Regions from separate parts of the Streptomyces sp. NPDC001135 genome, predicted to be linked through region 1. Evidence: riboswitches for the same ligand, from Rfam matches in the RefSeq annotation. Region 1 holds a riboswitch; the other holds the start of a gene.
What was found. Region 1 has a riboswitch for guanidine ahead of sugE (quaternary ammonium compound efflux SMR transporter SugE). Riboswitches for the same ligand answer to the same signal wherever they lie in the genome.

Region 1 (6,634 bases):
CATACCCCGCCCAGGGGCCGGCGCCCTCGTGCGCGGCGACCTTGGCCAGGACGTAGACCACCGCCACGAACAGCAGCATGGCCGTCGCCGTGAGCTTCATCCGCCGCACCCCGCGCCGGCGCTCCTCGTCGGCCGGGGTGAAGGCCGTCATGGTCTTGTACGACACACCCCGCGCCGGCGCCGTTCCGGTCTCCGTAGGTCCCATCAGCTCCACCCGTTCAGCTCCACCCGGTCGGTGATCCCGCCCACAATTGTCCCTTCCTGACCGACTCCCGGAACGGAAAACGAGTTCCCGGCGTCTGTCAGAGCGGGGGATTGGGCAGGGCCCTGACAGGTCTCGCCGGCCCATGACGCATCATGGGCTCGTCAAGATCGGAGCTTTGAGCTCCCATCCCGAGGAGAACAACACAAGCATGACCAAGCGTCATGGTTATGCGGTGCTCAGCGCGCTCGTCGCCCTGGTGCTGGCCGTGTCCGCCGCCATCTACCTCACCGTGGCCGCCGACGACGGCACCCCGCGCGGCACTCTCGCCGACAACCGCCCCCACCACGGCTCCTCCGTCGCCCCCGCCTCCACCGGCACCTGGGTCGGCGCCTGGGCCACCGCCCCGGTCGGCGGCGAGCCCGGCACCGAGACCACGGGCCTCGCGGGCCACTCGGTGCGCAACATCGTCCACACGAGCACCGGCGGTACGAGCGCCCGGATCACCCTCTCCAACCTCTACGGCCAGGCCCCGCTGACCCTCACGCACGCCTCGATCGCCCTGTCCGCGGGGGACGCCACCGCCGCGGCCGACCCGGACTCGATGCGCCGCCTCACCTTCGACGGCGCCACCGGCGTCGTCATACCCGCCGGCGGACAGATCACCAGCGACGCCGTACGCCTCACCGTCCCGCACGACAGCGACGTCCTGGTCACCACCTACTCCCCCACCCCGTCCGGCCCGGTCACCTACCACCCGCACGCACGGCAGATCTCCTACGTCGCCGACGGCGACCGCACCGAGGACTCCACCGGCACCCCGTACACCGAACAGACGCCGTACTGGCGCTACCTGACCGGCCTCGACGTCCTCAGCAACGAGGCCGACGGCACCGTCGTCGTCTTCGGCGACTCCATCACCGACGGCATCACCTCCACCACCGGCGCCAACCACCGCTGGCCGGACCTCCTCGCGGGCCGACTGCGCACCGCGCTCGAGGGCGGCCGGCACCTGCCGCGCTACAGCGTGGTGAACGAGGGCATCAGCGGCAACCAGGTCCTGGCCGACGGCCTCGGCCGTCCCCCCGAGAACCAGGCCGGACTCGCCCGCTTCGGCCGCGACGCGCTCTCCCACCCGGGCGTCAAGGTCGCCGTCATCGACCTGGGCATCAACGACATCCTGCGCAACCCCGACCTCGCCGACCCGAACCGCATCCTCAACGGCCTGCGCACCCTGGTCCGCCAGGCCCACGCACGCGGCCTGAAGGTCGTCGGCGCCACACTGACGCCCTTCCAGGGCCACCGCGGCTACACCCCGGCCCGCGAGGCGGTACGCCAGCAGATCAACGCACAGATCCGGTCCGGCGGCGTCTACGACGCGGTCGTCGACTTCGACAGCGCCCTCCGCGACCCCTACGCCCCCCACCGCCTCCGCCCCGACTACGACTCCGGCGACCACCTGCACCCCAGCGACCTGGGCTTCGGCAGGATGGCCGAGGTGTTCGACCTGGGCACCCTCAACGGCGCGGGCCAGGCGGAGCTGTGAGGGCGGGGCGAGGAATACTGGCGGGCATGACCCGCTTGATCCTCGCCACCCGCAACGCCGGAAAGATCACCGAACTGAGGGCCATCCTGGCCGAAGCAGGCCTGCCGCATGAACTCGTCGGTGCGGATGCCTACCCGGACATCCCCGACGTGAAGGAGACCGGCGTCACCTTCGCCGAGAACGCCCTGCTCAAGGCACACGCCCTCGCCCAGGCCACCGGGCTGCCCGCCGTCGCCGACGACTCCGGCCTCTGCGTCGACGTCCTCAACGGCGCCCCCGGCATCTTCTCCGCCCGCTGGGCCGGCCGCCACGGCGACGACAAGGCCAACCTGGACCTCCTCCTGGCCCAGCTCGCCGACATCGCGGAGGAGCACCGGGGGGCGCACTTCGCGTGCGCGGCGGCCCTGGCGCTGCCGGACGGGAGGGAGCGGGTGGTCGAGGGCCGGCTCCGGGGCGTCCTCCGTCACGCCCCGGTCGGCACGAACGGCTTCGGCTACGACCCGATCCTCCAGCCGGAGGGCGAGACGCGGACGTGCGCCGAGCTGAGCCCGGAGGAGAAGAACGCGATCAGCCATCGGGGGGAGGCGTTCCGGGCGTTGGTGCCGGTCGTCCGGGAGCTGCTCGACTGAACTCTGGTGCGGCCGGAGGGACTCGAACCCTCACGGGAGTTACCCCACTGGGACCTAAACCCAGCGTGACTGCCAATTCCACCACGGCCGCGTGGTACTGCCCGGCCATGCTAGCGGCCGGGCAGTGGGACCCGTCGGTCAGATGCCCAGATCCTTGATGATCTTTGCCACGTGGCCCGTGGCGCGGACGTTGTACAGGGCCCGTTCGACCTTGCCCTCCTCGTCCACGACGATCGTGGAGCGGATGACGCCCAGGTAGGTCTTGCCGTAGTTCTTCTTCTCGCCGTACGCGCCGTAGGCCTCGGTGACCTTCTTCTCCGGGTCGGCCAGCAGTGTGACCTCGAGGGATTCCTTGTCGCGGAACTTGGCCAGCTTCTCCGGGGTGTCGGGCGAGATGCCGATGACGTCGTAGCCGGCGCCGGCCAGGACCTCCAGGTTGTCGGTGAAGTCGCAGGCCTGCTTGGTGCAGCCGGGGGTCAGGGCGGCCGGGTAGAAGTAGACGATGACCTTGCGGCCCTTGTGTGACGCGAGGGATACGTCGTTGCCGTCGGCGTCGGGGAGGGTGAAGGCGGGGGCCACGTCCCCCGGCTGGAGTCGCTCGCTCATCGGGCCAGGGTAACCGGGGGGCCTTGCGGTGCGCCGGGCGCAGAAGCTGACAGACTGTCCGGGACAGCATCAGGAGACTTCGGAGGCCGTACGGTGGCGGACACGTCGGACACCAGAACCCCGGCGCAGATCGAGGCGGACATCAAGCGCCGCCGTGAAGTGCTGGCCGAGACGCTCGACGAGATCGGGGTGCGGGTGCATCCGAAGACGATCGTCGGGGATGCCAAGGCCAAGGTCGTCGCGAACATCGATCACACGGTCGGCCGGGCGTACGTCCAGGTCAATCGCGTGGTGAGTGAGGTGCGGGCGCAGTTCGTCGACGAGAAGGGCGGGCTGCGGGTGGAGCGGGTCGTGCCGGTCGCGCTGCTGGCCGTCGGCGTCGTCGGGCTGCTCACCGTGGGCTCGCGGCGGCGCAAGGGCTGACCCGGGCGCGTACGGGCAGGGCGAGGACAGGTAGGTTCGAGGCGTGAGCGCCAACAGAAACCAGCACAGCACCCCTCATCACGACAAGCTCCCGATCCGGATGCTGCACGACCGGGTTCTGGTCAAGCAGGAGACCGGTGAGGGCGAGCGGCGGTCGGGGGGCGGCATTCTGATTCCCGCCACCGCGGCGGTCGGACGGCGGCTGGCCTGGGCCGAGGTCGTCGCGGTCGGGCAGAACGTACGGACCGTGGAGCCGGGTGACCGGGTCCTGTTCGACCCGGAGGACCGGGCCGAGGTCGAGGTGCGGGGTGTGGCGTACGTGCTCATGCGCGAGCGGGATCTGCACGCCGTGGCCGCGGACCGGTTCGAGGGGTCGGAGGACTCCACGGGTCTGTACCTGTAACGGGGCCTGGCTGTAATTCGGCAGCGCGAAGGGGCCGGTGACGACGCTCACCGGCCCCTTCGCGCTGCCTTTGCTATGTTCGGGAGCGAGCCCGACGAGACGCGCCGTACCGGGATGCAGGCAAAGACGACGCACCGCGAGAAGAGAGTCGTCGTTCGTCCTGGAGGTGCCTGTCGTGGCCTGGGTGGTGTTGGTCGTCGCCGGTCTGCTGGAAGTGGGCTGGTCGATCGGGATGAAGTACACCGAGGGCTTCACCCGGCTGGTGCCCAGTGTGTGCACCGGTGCCGGGATCGTCGCCAGCATGGTCCTGTTGTCGTACGCCGCGAAGTCGCTGCCCATCGGTACCGCCTACGGCGTGTGGGTGGGCATCGGGGCGGCCGGTGCGGCGGTGCTCGGCATGGTGGTGCTGGGTGAGCCGGTCACCGCCGCCCGGGTCTTCTTCGTGTGTCTGCTGCTGGTCGCCGTGGTGGGGCTGAAGGCGACCAGCGGTCACTGACCGGGAGCGGTCGGACGTCAGGTGACGGGGCCGCCTCCGGGGCCGGCGGTCGTACCGGTCGTATTGCCGGCGTCGGTGGCACCGCCGGTGTCCGTACCGCCGCCGGTGGTGTCGCCCCCGGTCGTGTCGCCGCCGGTGGTGTCACCGCCCGTGGGGTCCCCACCGGTGGTGGTGCCGCCGCCGGTGGTGGGGGTCCCGGTGGTGCCGCCGGTGGTGGTGCCCGTGGTGTCACCGCCGGTGGTCGCGCCGCCGGTGGTGGGGGTCCCGGTGGTGGTGCCGCCGCCGGTCGGGCTCGCGGTCGCTCCGCCGTTGCCCGGGCCGCCGCCGGTGGTCGTACCGCCGGTGTTCTGGTTGCCGGTGGTGCCCGGCTGGGCGGAGGAGCCGGTGCTGGGCGGCTGGGGCTGGTCGGCGCCCTGCTGCAGCTGCAGGTCGAAGTCGCTCGCCGGGGTGCCCTTGAGGGCCGTGCGCGTGTACTGGGCCCAGATCTGGGTGGGCGGGCCGCCGCCGTTCATACGGGGCTGGCCGAGGGCGCCGTACAGCGGCATGTGCTTGGCGGTCACCGGGTCCTGGCCCATGACGGAGACGACCGTGGCCAGGTCGGGGGTGTAGCCCGCGAACCAGGCGGCGGTGTCGTTCTCGGCGGTGCCGGTCTTGCCGGCCGCCGGGCGGTCCGCGTCCTGCGCGGCGACGGCGGTGCCGTTGTCGACGACGCTCTGCAGCATCGACGTGGTGGTGTCGGCGGCCTCCCGGCTGACGGCCTGCTTGACCGGCTGGTCGGGCAGCGACACGTCCTTGGTGCCGTCCTTGGTGATCTTCTCGATCAGGGTGTACGTGCCGTGCTTGCCGTGGTTGGCGATCGTCGCGTACGCCTCGGCCATGTCCAGGACACTGGCGGTGGCGGTGCCGAGCGCCATCGACGGGGACGGGTACAGGTCCGGGGTGTCGGCCGGGATACCGAGGTCGATCGCGGTCTGCTTGACCTTGGACGGGCCGACGTCGGCGGCCATCTGCGCGTAGACGGAGTTCACGGACAGGTCCGTCGCCTTGGTGACGGTGATCGGTCCGTACGACTTCTGGTCCTCGTTCTCCGGGTTGTAGGGCGCGCCGCTCCAGCCCTCGACGAGCCGCTTGTTGGTGCCGTCGTACACGGTGTTCGGGGTGATGGTGCGGCCGTCCTGGGTGGTGGAGCCGTTCTGCACCGCCGAGGTGAACACGAGGGGCTTGAAGGTGGAGCCGACCTGGAAGTCACCGCGGGTCGCGCCGTTGGTGTACTGCTTCACGTAGTCGATGCCGCCGTACATGGCGACGACCTTGCCGGTCTTCGGGTCGATGGAGGCGCCGCCCGCGCGGACGTACTTGTCCTTCGGGTTGTTCTTCTTGTCCAGCTTGGACATCAGCTGGTCGTCGACCGCCTTGACGAAGGCGTCCTGCTTGTTCTTCTGGATGGTGGTGGTGATGCGGTAGCCGCCGGCGGCGAGCTGGTCGGCGTCGAGGATGTTGTTCGCGGCCAGGTAGTGCTTGATCGCGTCCACGAGGTAGCCGCGCTGGCCGGACAGGCCGGTGGAGACCGTCTGTTCCTTCGGCATGGGGAACTTCATGCCGGCGCGCTTGGACTCGCTGAGCCAGCCCTTCTTGACCATGCCGTCCAGGACGTAGTTCCAGCGGGCGACGGCCGCGGCCTTGTTCTCCGGGTGGGCGACGACGTCGTACTCGCTGGGCGCGTTGACGAGCGCGGCGAGGTAGGCGGCGCGGGCCGGGTCGAGGTCCCTGGCGTCGGCGCCGAAGTAGGCCTGGGCGGCGGCCTGGATGCCGTAGGCACCGCGGCCGAAGTAGCTGGTGTTGAGGTAGCCCTCCAGGATCTGGTCCTTGGACTTGGTCCGGTCCAGCTTGATCGAGATGAAGAACTCCCTGGCCTTGCGGGTGAGCGTCTGCTCCTGGGCCAGGTAGTAGTTCTTCACGTACTGCTGGGTGATCGTGGAGCCGGACTGCTTGCCCTTGCCGGTGGCGGTGTTCCAGGCGGCGCGGAGCATGGCCTTGGGGTCGACGGCGGACTCGGTGTAGAAGTCGCGGTCCTCGGCGGCCAGTACGGCGTGCTGGGCGTCCTTGGAGACCTCGGCGAGGCCGACGTTCTCACGGTTGACCTGGCTGTCGCGTGTGTCGCGGGCGATCTGGGAGCCGTCGGCGTAGAAGTAGACGTTCGCCTGCTTGGTGGCGAGGGCGTTGGCGGGCGGGATGTTCACGAGGGAGTAGCCGAGAACGAAGAGCCCGACGAGGAGGAGGATCCCGATGACGACGGTGCCGAGCACCATGCGCCAGGTCGGGATGATCC
Region 2 (6,634 bases), on a different contig from region 1:
GACGACAACCGCCTCCCCCTCGATCGGCGCGACGCCCGGGTGGATCCGGCCACCCTCGGAGGAGGTGCCGTAGCCCGCGTCCTGGACGTGGATGACCGGGGCGCCCGCCTCACGGGCGGCGGCGAGGAGCTTCTCCCCTTCGGCGATCGCCTCGGCGTAGCCGTCCAGTTCCATGACGCCGCCGGTGTAGGTGTTCTGGTAGTCGATCAGGATCACCGTGGCGTCGGCCAGTGAGGCAGGCGTCTCGTCGAAGCCGTTCAGCTCGCGCAGGGTCGTCGTACCCATGGGGGAACCACCTTCAAGTTCGGACTGGTTGTCGCGCCGTGCAGTGAGGAGCGCGCACCCCCGGCGGACCGACGGGTACTGCCCCCAGACGTTGACGACGCTAACACACTTCGTAAGCAACATTAACAGGAATCCGCACCTCCGCCACCTGGCGACGGGGATCGCCGCAGGTCAAGCGTGTAAACAACGCTTTCCTCAGCTGTTAACATGCACGCATGACGACGGCACGAGAGCGCATCCTGGAAGCCACCACGGAACTACTCGCCGGCAAGGACGCGCTGGCGATCTCGACCCGTGCCATCTGCGAACGGGCCAAGGTCGGCGGCCCCGAGATCTACCGCCAGTTCGGAGACAAGCAGGGGCTGCTCGCCGCGGTGGCCGACATCGGCTTCGAACGCTTCCTCGCCAGCAAGCGGCGCAATCCGCGCACCGCTGATCCGGTGGCGGACCTGCGTACGGCCTGGGACAGTCATGTCACGTTCGCCCTGGCCAACCCGCACCTGTACCGGCTGATGTTCACGCCCACGGGAGAGCCCAGGCCGCAGGCGGTCAAGGAAGCGCAGGCCCTGCTCCTGGCGGCCCTGCGGCGATGCGGCGACGCCGGGCGACTTCGTATGCCCCCCGAGCTGGCAGGCCAGTCGATCCTGGCCGCCAACGTGGGGGTGTGCCTGATGATGCTGTCCTTCCCCGAGCAGTTCGGGGGGCTGGACATCTCCACGTCGGTGCGTGACGCCGTGATCGGAAAGGTCACCGGCGACGAGCAGGAGGACACCCGGATCAGCGCCGCGACCGTCCTGGCCCGCGCCCTGGCCGGCACCCTCACCGGTACGGCGCCCGTGGACAGCGCCACCATCGACAGCGTGGCCCGCGCACTGCGGTCACAGCGGCCGTAGGCCCTGCTCCACGGCTCCGTCACAGCGAACCAGTTCGCCTCCCGTCCCCACCCGACGGCCGGCCTTGGCGAAGCCCGTGCCGTCGCTCCCACCCTGCCGGGCCGGACCGGGGCAGGAGGGAATACTCCGAGCAGAGGCGGGGCTGACCTGATCATGAATGAGGTTCTTGTGACGGGCGCGACCGGCAATGTGGGCCGGCACGTCGTAGTCGAGCTCCTGGCCGCGGGCAGCGCTGTGCGTGCCGTGGCGCGTGATCCCGAAACGGCCGGACTACCGGAACACGTCACGGTCGTGGGCGGGGACCTGTCCCAGCCCGAGACGCTGGAGGGGGCGCTGAAGGGGACCACCACGGTGTTCCTGGTCTGGCCCTTCCTTACGACCGAGGGCGCGCCCGCCGTGCTGGAGGCGATTGCGCGGCATGCCCACCGCATCGTCTATCTCTCCTCGTCAGGGGTGGACGAGGGCGCCGAACGGCAGACGGACCCGATCAACCAGCTCCACGCCGACATGGAGCGCCTGATCGAAAGGTCCGGCCTGGAATGGACGGTGCTGCGCGCGACCACCGTCGCCTCCAACGCCCGGGCGTGGGCCGGGCAGATCCGCACCGCGCACGTGGTCCGCGGTCCCGCCATGGCGGCTTCGGCGGTGGTCCACGAGCGTGACATCGCTCAGGTGGCGGCACGGGTACTGACCGGTGAGGGGTATGCGGGCGCGAAGTACGTCCTGACCGGTCCGCAGGTACTGACCAGAGCCCAGCAGGTTCATACGATCGGGGAGGCGATCGGCCACCCGGTGTCCTTCGAGGAGGTCCCCGTACAGGTCGCGCGCCGGCGGATGCTCGCCGACGGCAGGCCACCCGCTCTCGTCGAGGCCCTCTTGGCCAGCGCGCAGACGCGGCCCGCGTCGAACCTGGTCACCTCCACGGTGGAGGAGATCACCGGAGCGCCGGCGCGCACGTTCCGCGCTTGGGCGCAGGAACACGCGGAGGAGTTCCGCTAGGTGGGCCGTTCGTCCGCCTCGCCCTGTTGTGGTGGGTCCTGGTGAGTGCCGGCCCGAGCGGCTTCCGGGTGGGACGGGTTCCAGAGCCGGTCGGCCTCACCGCGGGCGACGTGGTCCTCGTAGATCCTCACCTTGTTCCGCATCACGTCCAAGGCCTCTTGCAGGTCCCGGATCTGCGCCTCCACATGGCTTTCGTGCCGGCGCAGCAACTCCAGCCGCTCGTGTTCGTTGCCCGGGCCCTGGCGGGCCAGCTCGATGTATCGCCGGATCGTCGCCAGTGACATACCGGATGAGCGCAGCTTCGTGCAGATCGCCAGCCACTCCAGATCTTCCTCGTGGTAGATCCGCCGGCCGTTGGACAGGCGGCGCACCGGGTTGGCGAACAGGCCCTCCCGCTCGTAGAACCGCAGGGCGTGAACGCTCAGCCCACTGCGTTCCGCCACCTCACCGATGCTCAGGTCCATGAGCGACCCCCGTCAGACAGCTCTTGATCTAGACCCGACTCTAGCTTCTAGCGTCGAGCTGTCGGCCGATCGGCGGTCGGAACGAGGGAGAACGATGAGCGTTTGGTTGGTCACCGGTGCATCGCGCGGGCTCGGCGCGGAGATCACCCGTGAGGCGTTGGACCGAGGGCACAGTGTGATCGCCACGGCGAGGGACGTGTCGGCGGTGCTCCGGGCGTACCCGGAGAAGCCGGACGGGTTGCTGGCGGTGAACGCGGACGTGACCGAGCCGGGGCAGTTGAACGCCGCTGTGGAGGCCGGGCTGGCGGAGTTCGGCCGGATCGACGTCGTCGTCAACAACGCCGGTTACGGCCTCGTGGGCGCGATCGAGGAGGTGTCCGACAAGGCAGTCCGGGATCTCTTCGACGTCAACGTGTTCGGCGTGCTCAACACGTTGCGGGCGACCCTGCCGACGTTGCGTGCCCAGCGATCCGGACATGTCTTGAACATCGGCTCCGTGGGCGGTTTCGCCACCGCTCCGGCCGTGGGCCTGTACGGCGCGTCGAAGTTCGCCCTCGAGGGCATCTCCGAGGCACTGCACGGCGAGCTGGCACCGCTCGGCGTCCGTGTCACGGTCGTCGAGCCGGGCGGATTTCGCACCGACTTCCTCAACAGCTCGAGCCTCCGGGTCGAACCGGCCTCCCTCGTGGACTACGCCGCGGGCGCGGGTCCGGTGCGCGAGGCACTGGCCGGGAACGCCGGGCGTCAGCCAGGAGATCCGGTCAAGGCGGCCAAAGCCGTCGTCGACGTCACCGAGGCCGCCGAACCCCCGCTGCGCCTGCAGTTGGGTGCGGACGCGGTCGAGCGTGTCGAGGCGAAGCTGGATCTGGTGCGGCGTGAACTCGACGGATGGCGGCACGTGGCGCTCTCCACCGCCATCTGAGTCTCAGGGCGCCGGTGCGGGCTGTCAGGGCGCCGGCATCGGTATCCCGCATCCGGCGAAGAAGCCACGCGGCGGCTCCTACCGGCGTGCGCACACGACCGGTCCGGAGCCAGTGCGGCACCGGCACCGCCGACCAGAGGCTTCATGCCTGCCGGCTGTCGGGCATCACGTCGTCGAGCGCCCCTGACCGACCGGCCAGATGACGAAGCGCGGGAAGGCGAGCCGGCGGGGCCGGTCGCCGATCTCGTCGAGTGCGGCGCGGATTTCCCGCAGGTGACCGGTGGTCATCTGGAGCGGCGGCTCGTCGGGCTGGTAGGTGGTGCGGACCGGGTAGTCCACGCCCGGTTCCGTGGTCATCTCGATGTGGCAGCCCAGGACGTGGGTGACCGGTCGGCGTCCGGAGAACTCGATCAGACGGTCGATGGTTCGGGCGAAGGCGGACCAGTCCTGGACGTAGAGCCGGCCGGGGTAGACCGTGTCACCGGTCAGCAGGAAGCCGGCCCACGGGTCGTAGAAGGTGACCGCTGCCTCGTGGTGCCCCGGGGTCGCGAGGCACTCGAGCACGCGGCCTCCCAGATCGACCCGTGCCACGGAGGCGGGGTCCTCGTCGAATCCGAAGTACCGCCAGGCGGTGGCGAGGTCGGCCCCGACCACCGTGGTGTGGGGGCGGTCGGCGAACTGGCCGTCGCCCGCGATGTGGTCGCCGTGGGGATGGGTGTGCAGCACCAGCAGGTGATAGCCCTGCCGGGGGTTTCTGGTGAGCCAGTCGTCGATGAGCTCGTCGACGACCCGGCGCAAGGGGAAGAACTCGGCGGAAGCGGTGGCGCCGGTGTCCAGCAACACCGCCCGGGCGTTTCCGAACAGCAGGAACAGGAACGGCGCCTCGTAGTCGACCGCCATGTTCTGCCGCAGGATGAACGTGTGCTCGTCGTACGCGTGGACCTGGATGTCCGGGTCGGTGTTGTGCTTGGCCGACGGCGAGCCGTGGATCCAGCGGACGTCCAGCTCCCGGGGCCGGGGTACGTGGCCGGCGACATCGAGGAAGGGTCCGCCTGCGTCCATGACGCCTCCTGGGGTGCGTCGTCTTGGCGGGCCGGGTACGGCGCACATCTCGTCCGGGGCAGGCACCTGTGAGCCTCCGCGGCGACGCTACCACGGCGCTGACCGGCTGCTCTGTGGGAGGCCGACGGGCGCACCCGTCGCGTGGCGGTGCGACGACCGGTGCAACCCTCCGGAAGGTGAATACGGAAGGTGGATGGGTCCCCGGCAGCCAACGGCTGTTTGACCGGTTTTCACCGACAGTCACCTGAAGGCCCCGACCGCCCGGCTCTAGTCTCCTACCGCCTGATCAGAAAGGACCTGATCAGTGGACAACCTCGCCGCTCTCCGCCCACTCAGGAGGTCCACCGTGTCCTTGCTGTCCTGCATCAAGCGCTCGCGCCGGGCGTTCTCCCTCGTCACCGCCCTCCCCGCCGCCCTGGTCGGGGTGTGGGTGGCCGCGCCGGCCGCGCAGGCCGCCGCACTTCCCGCACCCGACCACGTGGTCGTGGTGGTGTTCGAGAACCACTCCTACGAACAGGTCATCGGCGGCACGAGCGCCCCGTACCTGAACAACACGCTGAAGGCCGGCGGCGGCAACCTCACCAACTCCTTCGCCATCACCCACCCCAGCCAGCCCAACTACCTGGACCTGTTCTCCGGAAACAACCAGGGCATCACCAACGACAACTGCTACACCCCGCAGTTCAGCAGCGCCGCGAACCTCGGCTCCGAGCTCATCGCCGCCGGCAGGACCTGGGGCAGCTACAACGAGGGCCTGCCCTCCCAGGGCTCCACGGTGTGCACCAACTCCGCCACCAAGTACGCCCGCAAGCACAACCCCTGGTTCGCCTTCAGCAACGTTCCCCTGAACACGGCGCACACGTTCACGCAGTTCCCGACGGACTTCACGACCCTGCCGAAGATCTCCTTCGTCACCCCGAACCTGTGCAACGACATGCACGACTGCTCCATCACGACGGGCGACACGTGGCTGAAGAACAACCTCAGTGCCTACGCCACCTGGGCCCAGACGCACAACAGCATCCTGGCGGTCACCTTCGACGAGGACGACAGCTCGCACAGCAACCACATCGCCACCGTGTTCTACGGTGCCCACGTCGCACCGGGCAGCTCCACCTCGACGCACTACAACCACTACGACACGCTGCGCACCCTTGAGGACCTGGCCGGCCTGACGACCCACGCCGGGGCCGCGGCCACCGCCTCCGACATCGCCGGCATCTGGAACTGACCTCGGGGCGGACCCCGCGCCAAGCCGACCGCCGGCCGTGACACAGCCAGGACCGCCGCCTCCCGGGAGGCGGCGGTCGTGTTCGTCCGGGACGGCCGCCGATCAGGCGGTGCGTCGGTGCGTCAGAGGACGTTGACCGCGCTCCAGGCCGCGGCCACGGTGGCGTACTCGGGGCTGGTGGCGCCGTAGAGGTCCTTCGCCGCGTTCAGAGTCGCGGTGCGGGCGCCCTTGTAGTCCGTGGTGGAGGTCATGTAGACGGTCAGCGCCCGGTACCAGATGGCGGAGGCCTTCTGGTTGCCGATGCCGGTGACGGTGGAGCCGTTGCAGGTGGGGCTGTTGTAGGAGACGCCGTTGACGTTCTTGGCGCCGCTCCCCTCGCTCGCGAGGTAGAACCAGTGGTTGCCGACGCCCGAGGAGTAGTGCACGTCGAGGCGGCCGACCGACTTCGACCAGCAGTCGGCGGAACGGCCGTCCAGGGACGGCTTGTCGAAGCGGCGCAGCCACGGCGGGGTGGACTGGTCGCTGAAGAGGTAGTCGGGGGTGTCGACCGGGTTGTCGGCGTACCACTCGACCATGGTGCCGAGGATGTCGCTGGTGGCCTCGTTCAGGCCGCCGGACTCACCGCTGTAGCGCAGGTTGGCGGTGGCCGAGGTGACGCCGTGGGTCATCTCGTGGCCCATGGTGTCGAGGTCGACCTGCTCGGGGTCGGTGGTGCCGTTGCCGTCGCCGGTCATCATGCAGAAGCAGGAGTCCGACCACTGGGCGTTGTCCCAGTTGG

Region 2: another riboswitch for guanidine. It lies ahead of ACWC94_RS07970 (MBL fold metallo-hydrolase); the one in region 1 lies ahead of sugE (quaternary ammonium compound efflux SMR transporter SugE).

The regions. Positions count from the first base shown of each region.
Region 1 covers NZ_JBSFKD010000002.1:343-6,976, reverse strand. Annotated here, with positions in the region: gene ACWC94_RS03065 (DUF445 domain-containing protein) at 1-205, opposite strand, end outside; gene ACWC94_RS03060 (SGNH/GDSL hydrolase family protein) at 414-1,748, shown strand; gene rdgB (RdgB/HAM1 family non-canonical purine NTP pyrophosphatase) at 1,775-2,377, shown strand; tRNA gene ACWC94_RS03050 (tRNA-Leu) at 2,382-2,468, opposite strand; gene bcp (thioredoxin-dependent thiol peroxidase) at 2,516-2,983, opposite strand; gene ACWC94_RS03040 (DUF3618 domain-containing protein) at 3,077-3,406, shown strand; gene ACWC94_RS03035 (GroES family chaperonin) at 3,450-3,809, shown strand; guanidine-III (ykkC-III) riboswitch at 3,877-3,945, shown strand; gene sugE (quaternary ammonium compound efflux SMR transporter SugE) at 3,985-4,305, shown strand; gene ACWC94_RS03025 (transglycosylase domain-containing protein) at 4,323-6,614, opposite strand.
Region 2 covers NZ_JBSFKD010000004.1:194,509-201,142, reverse strand. Annotated here, with positions in the region: gene ACWC94_RS07995 (cysteine hydrolase family protein) at 1-285, opposite strand, end outside; gene ACWC94_RS07990 (TetR/AcrR family transcriptional regulator) at 501-1,178, shown strand; gene ACWC94_RS07985 (NAD(P)H-binding protein) at 1,347-2,177, shown strand; gene ACWC94_RS07980 (MerR family transcriptional regulator) at 2,174-2,641, opposite strand; gene ACWC94_RS07975 (oxidoreductase) at 2,736-3,563, shown strand; gene ACWC94_RS07970 (MBL fold metallo-hydrolase) at 3,729-4,625, opposite strand; guanidine-III (ykkC-III) riboswitch at 4,638-4,705, opposite strand; gene ACWC94_RS07965 (alkaline phosphatase family protein) at 4,972-5,856, shown strand; gene ACWC94_RS07960 (M4 family metallopeptidase) at 5,979-6,634, opposite strand, start outside.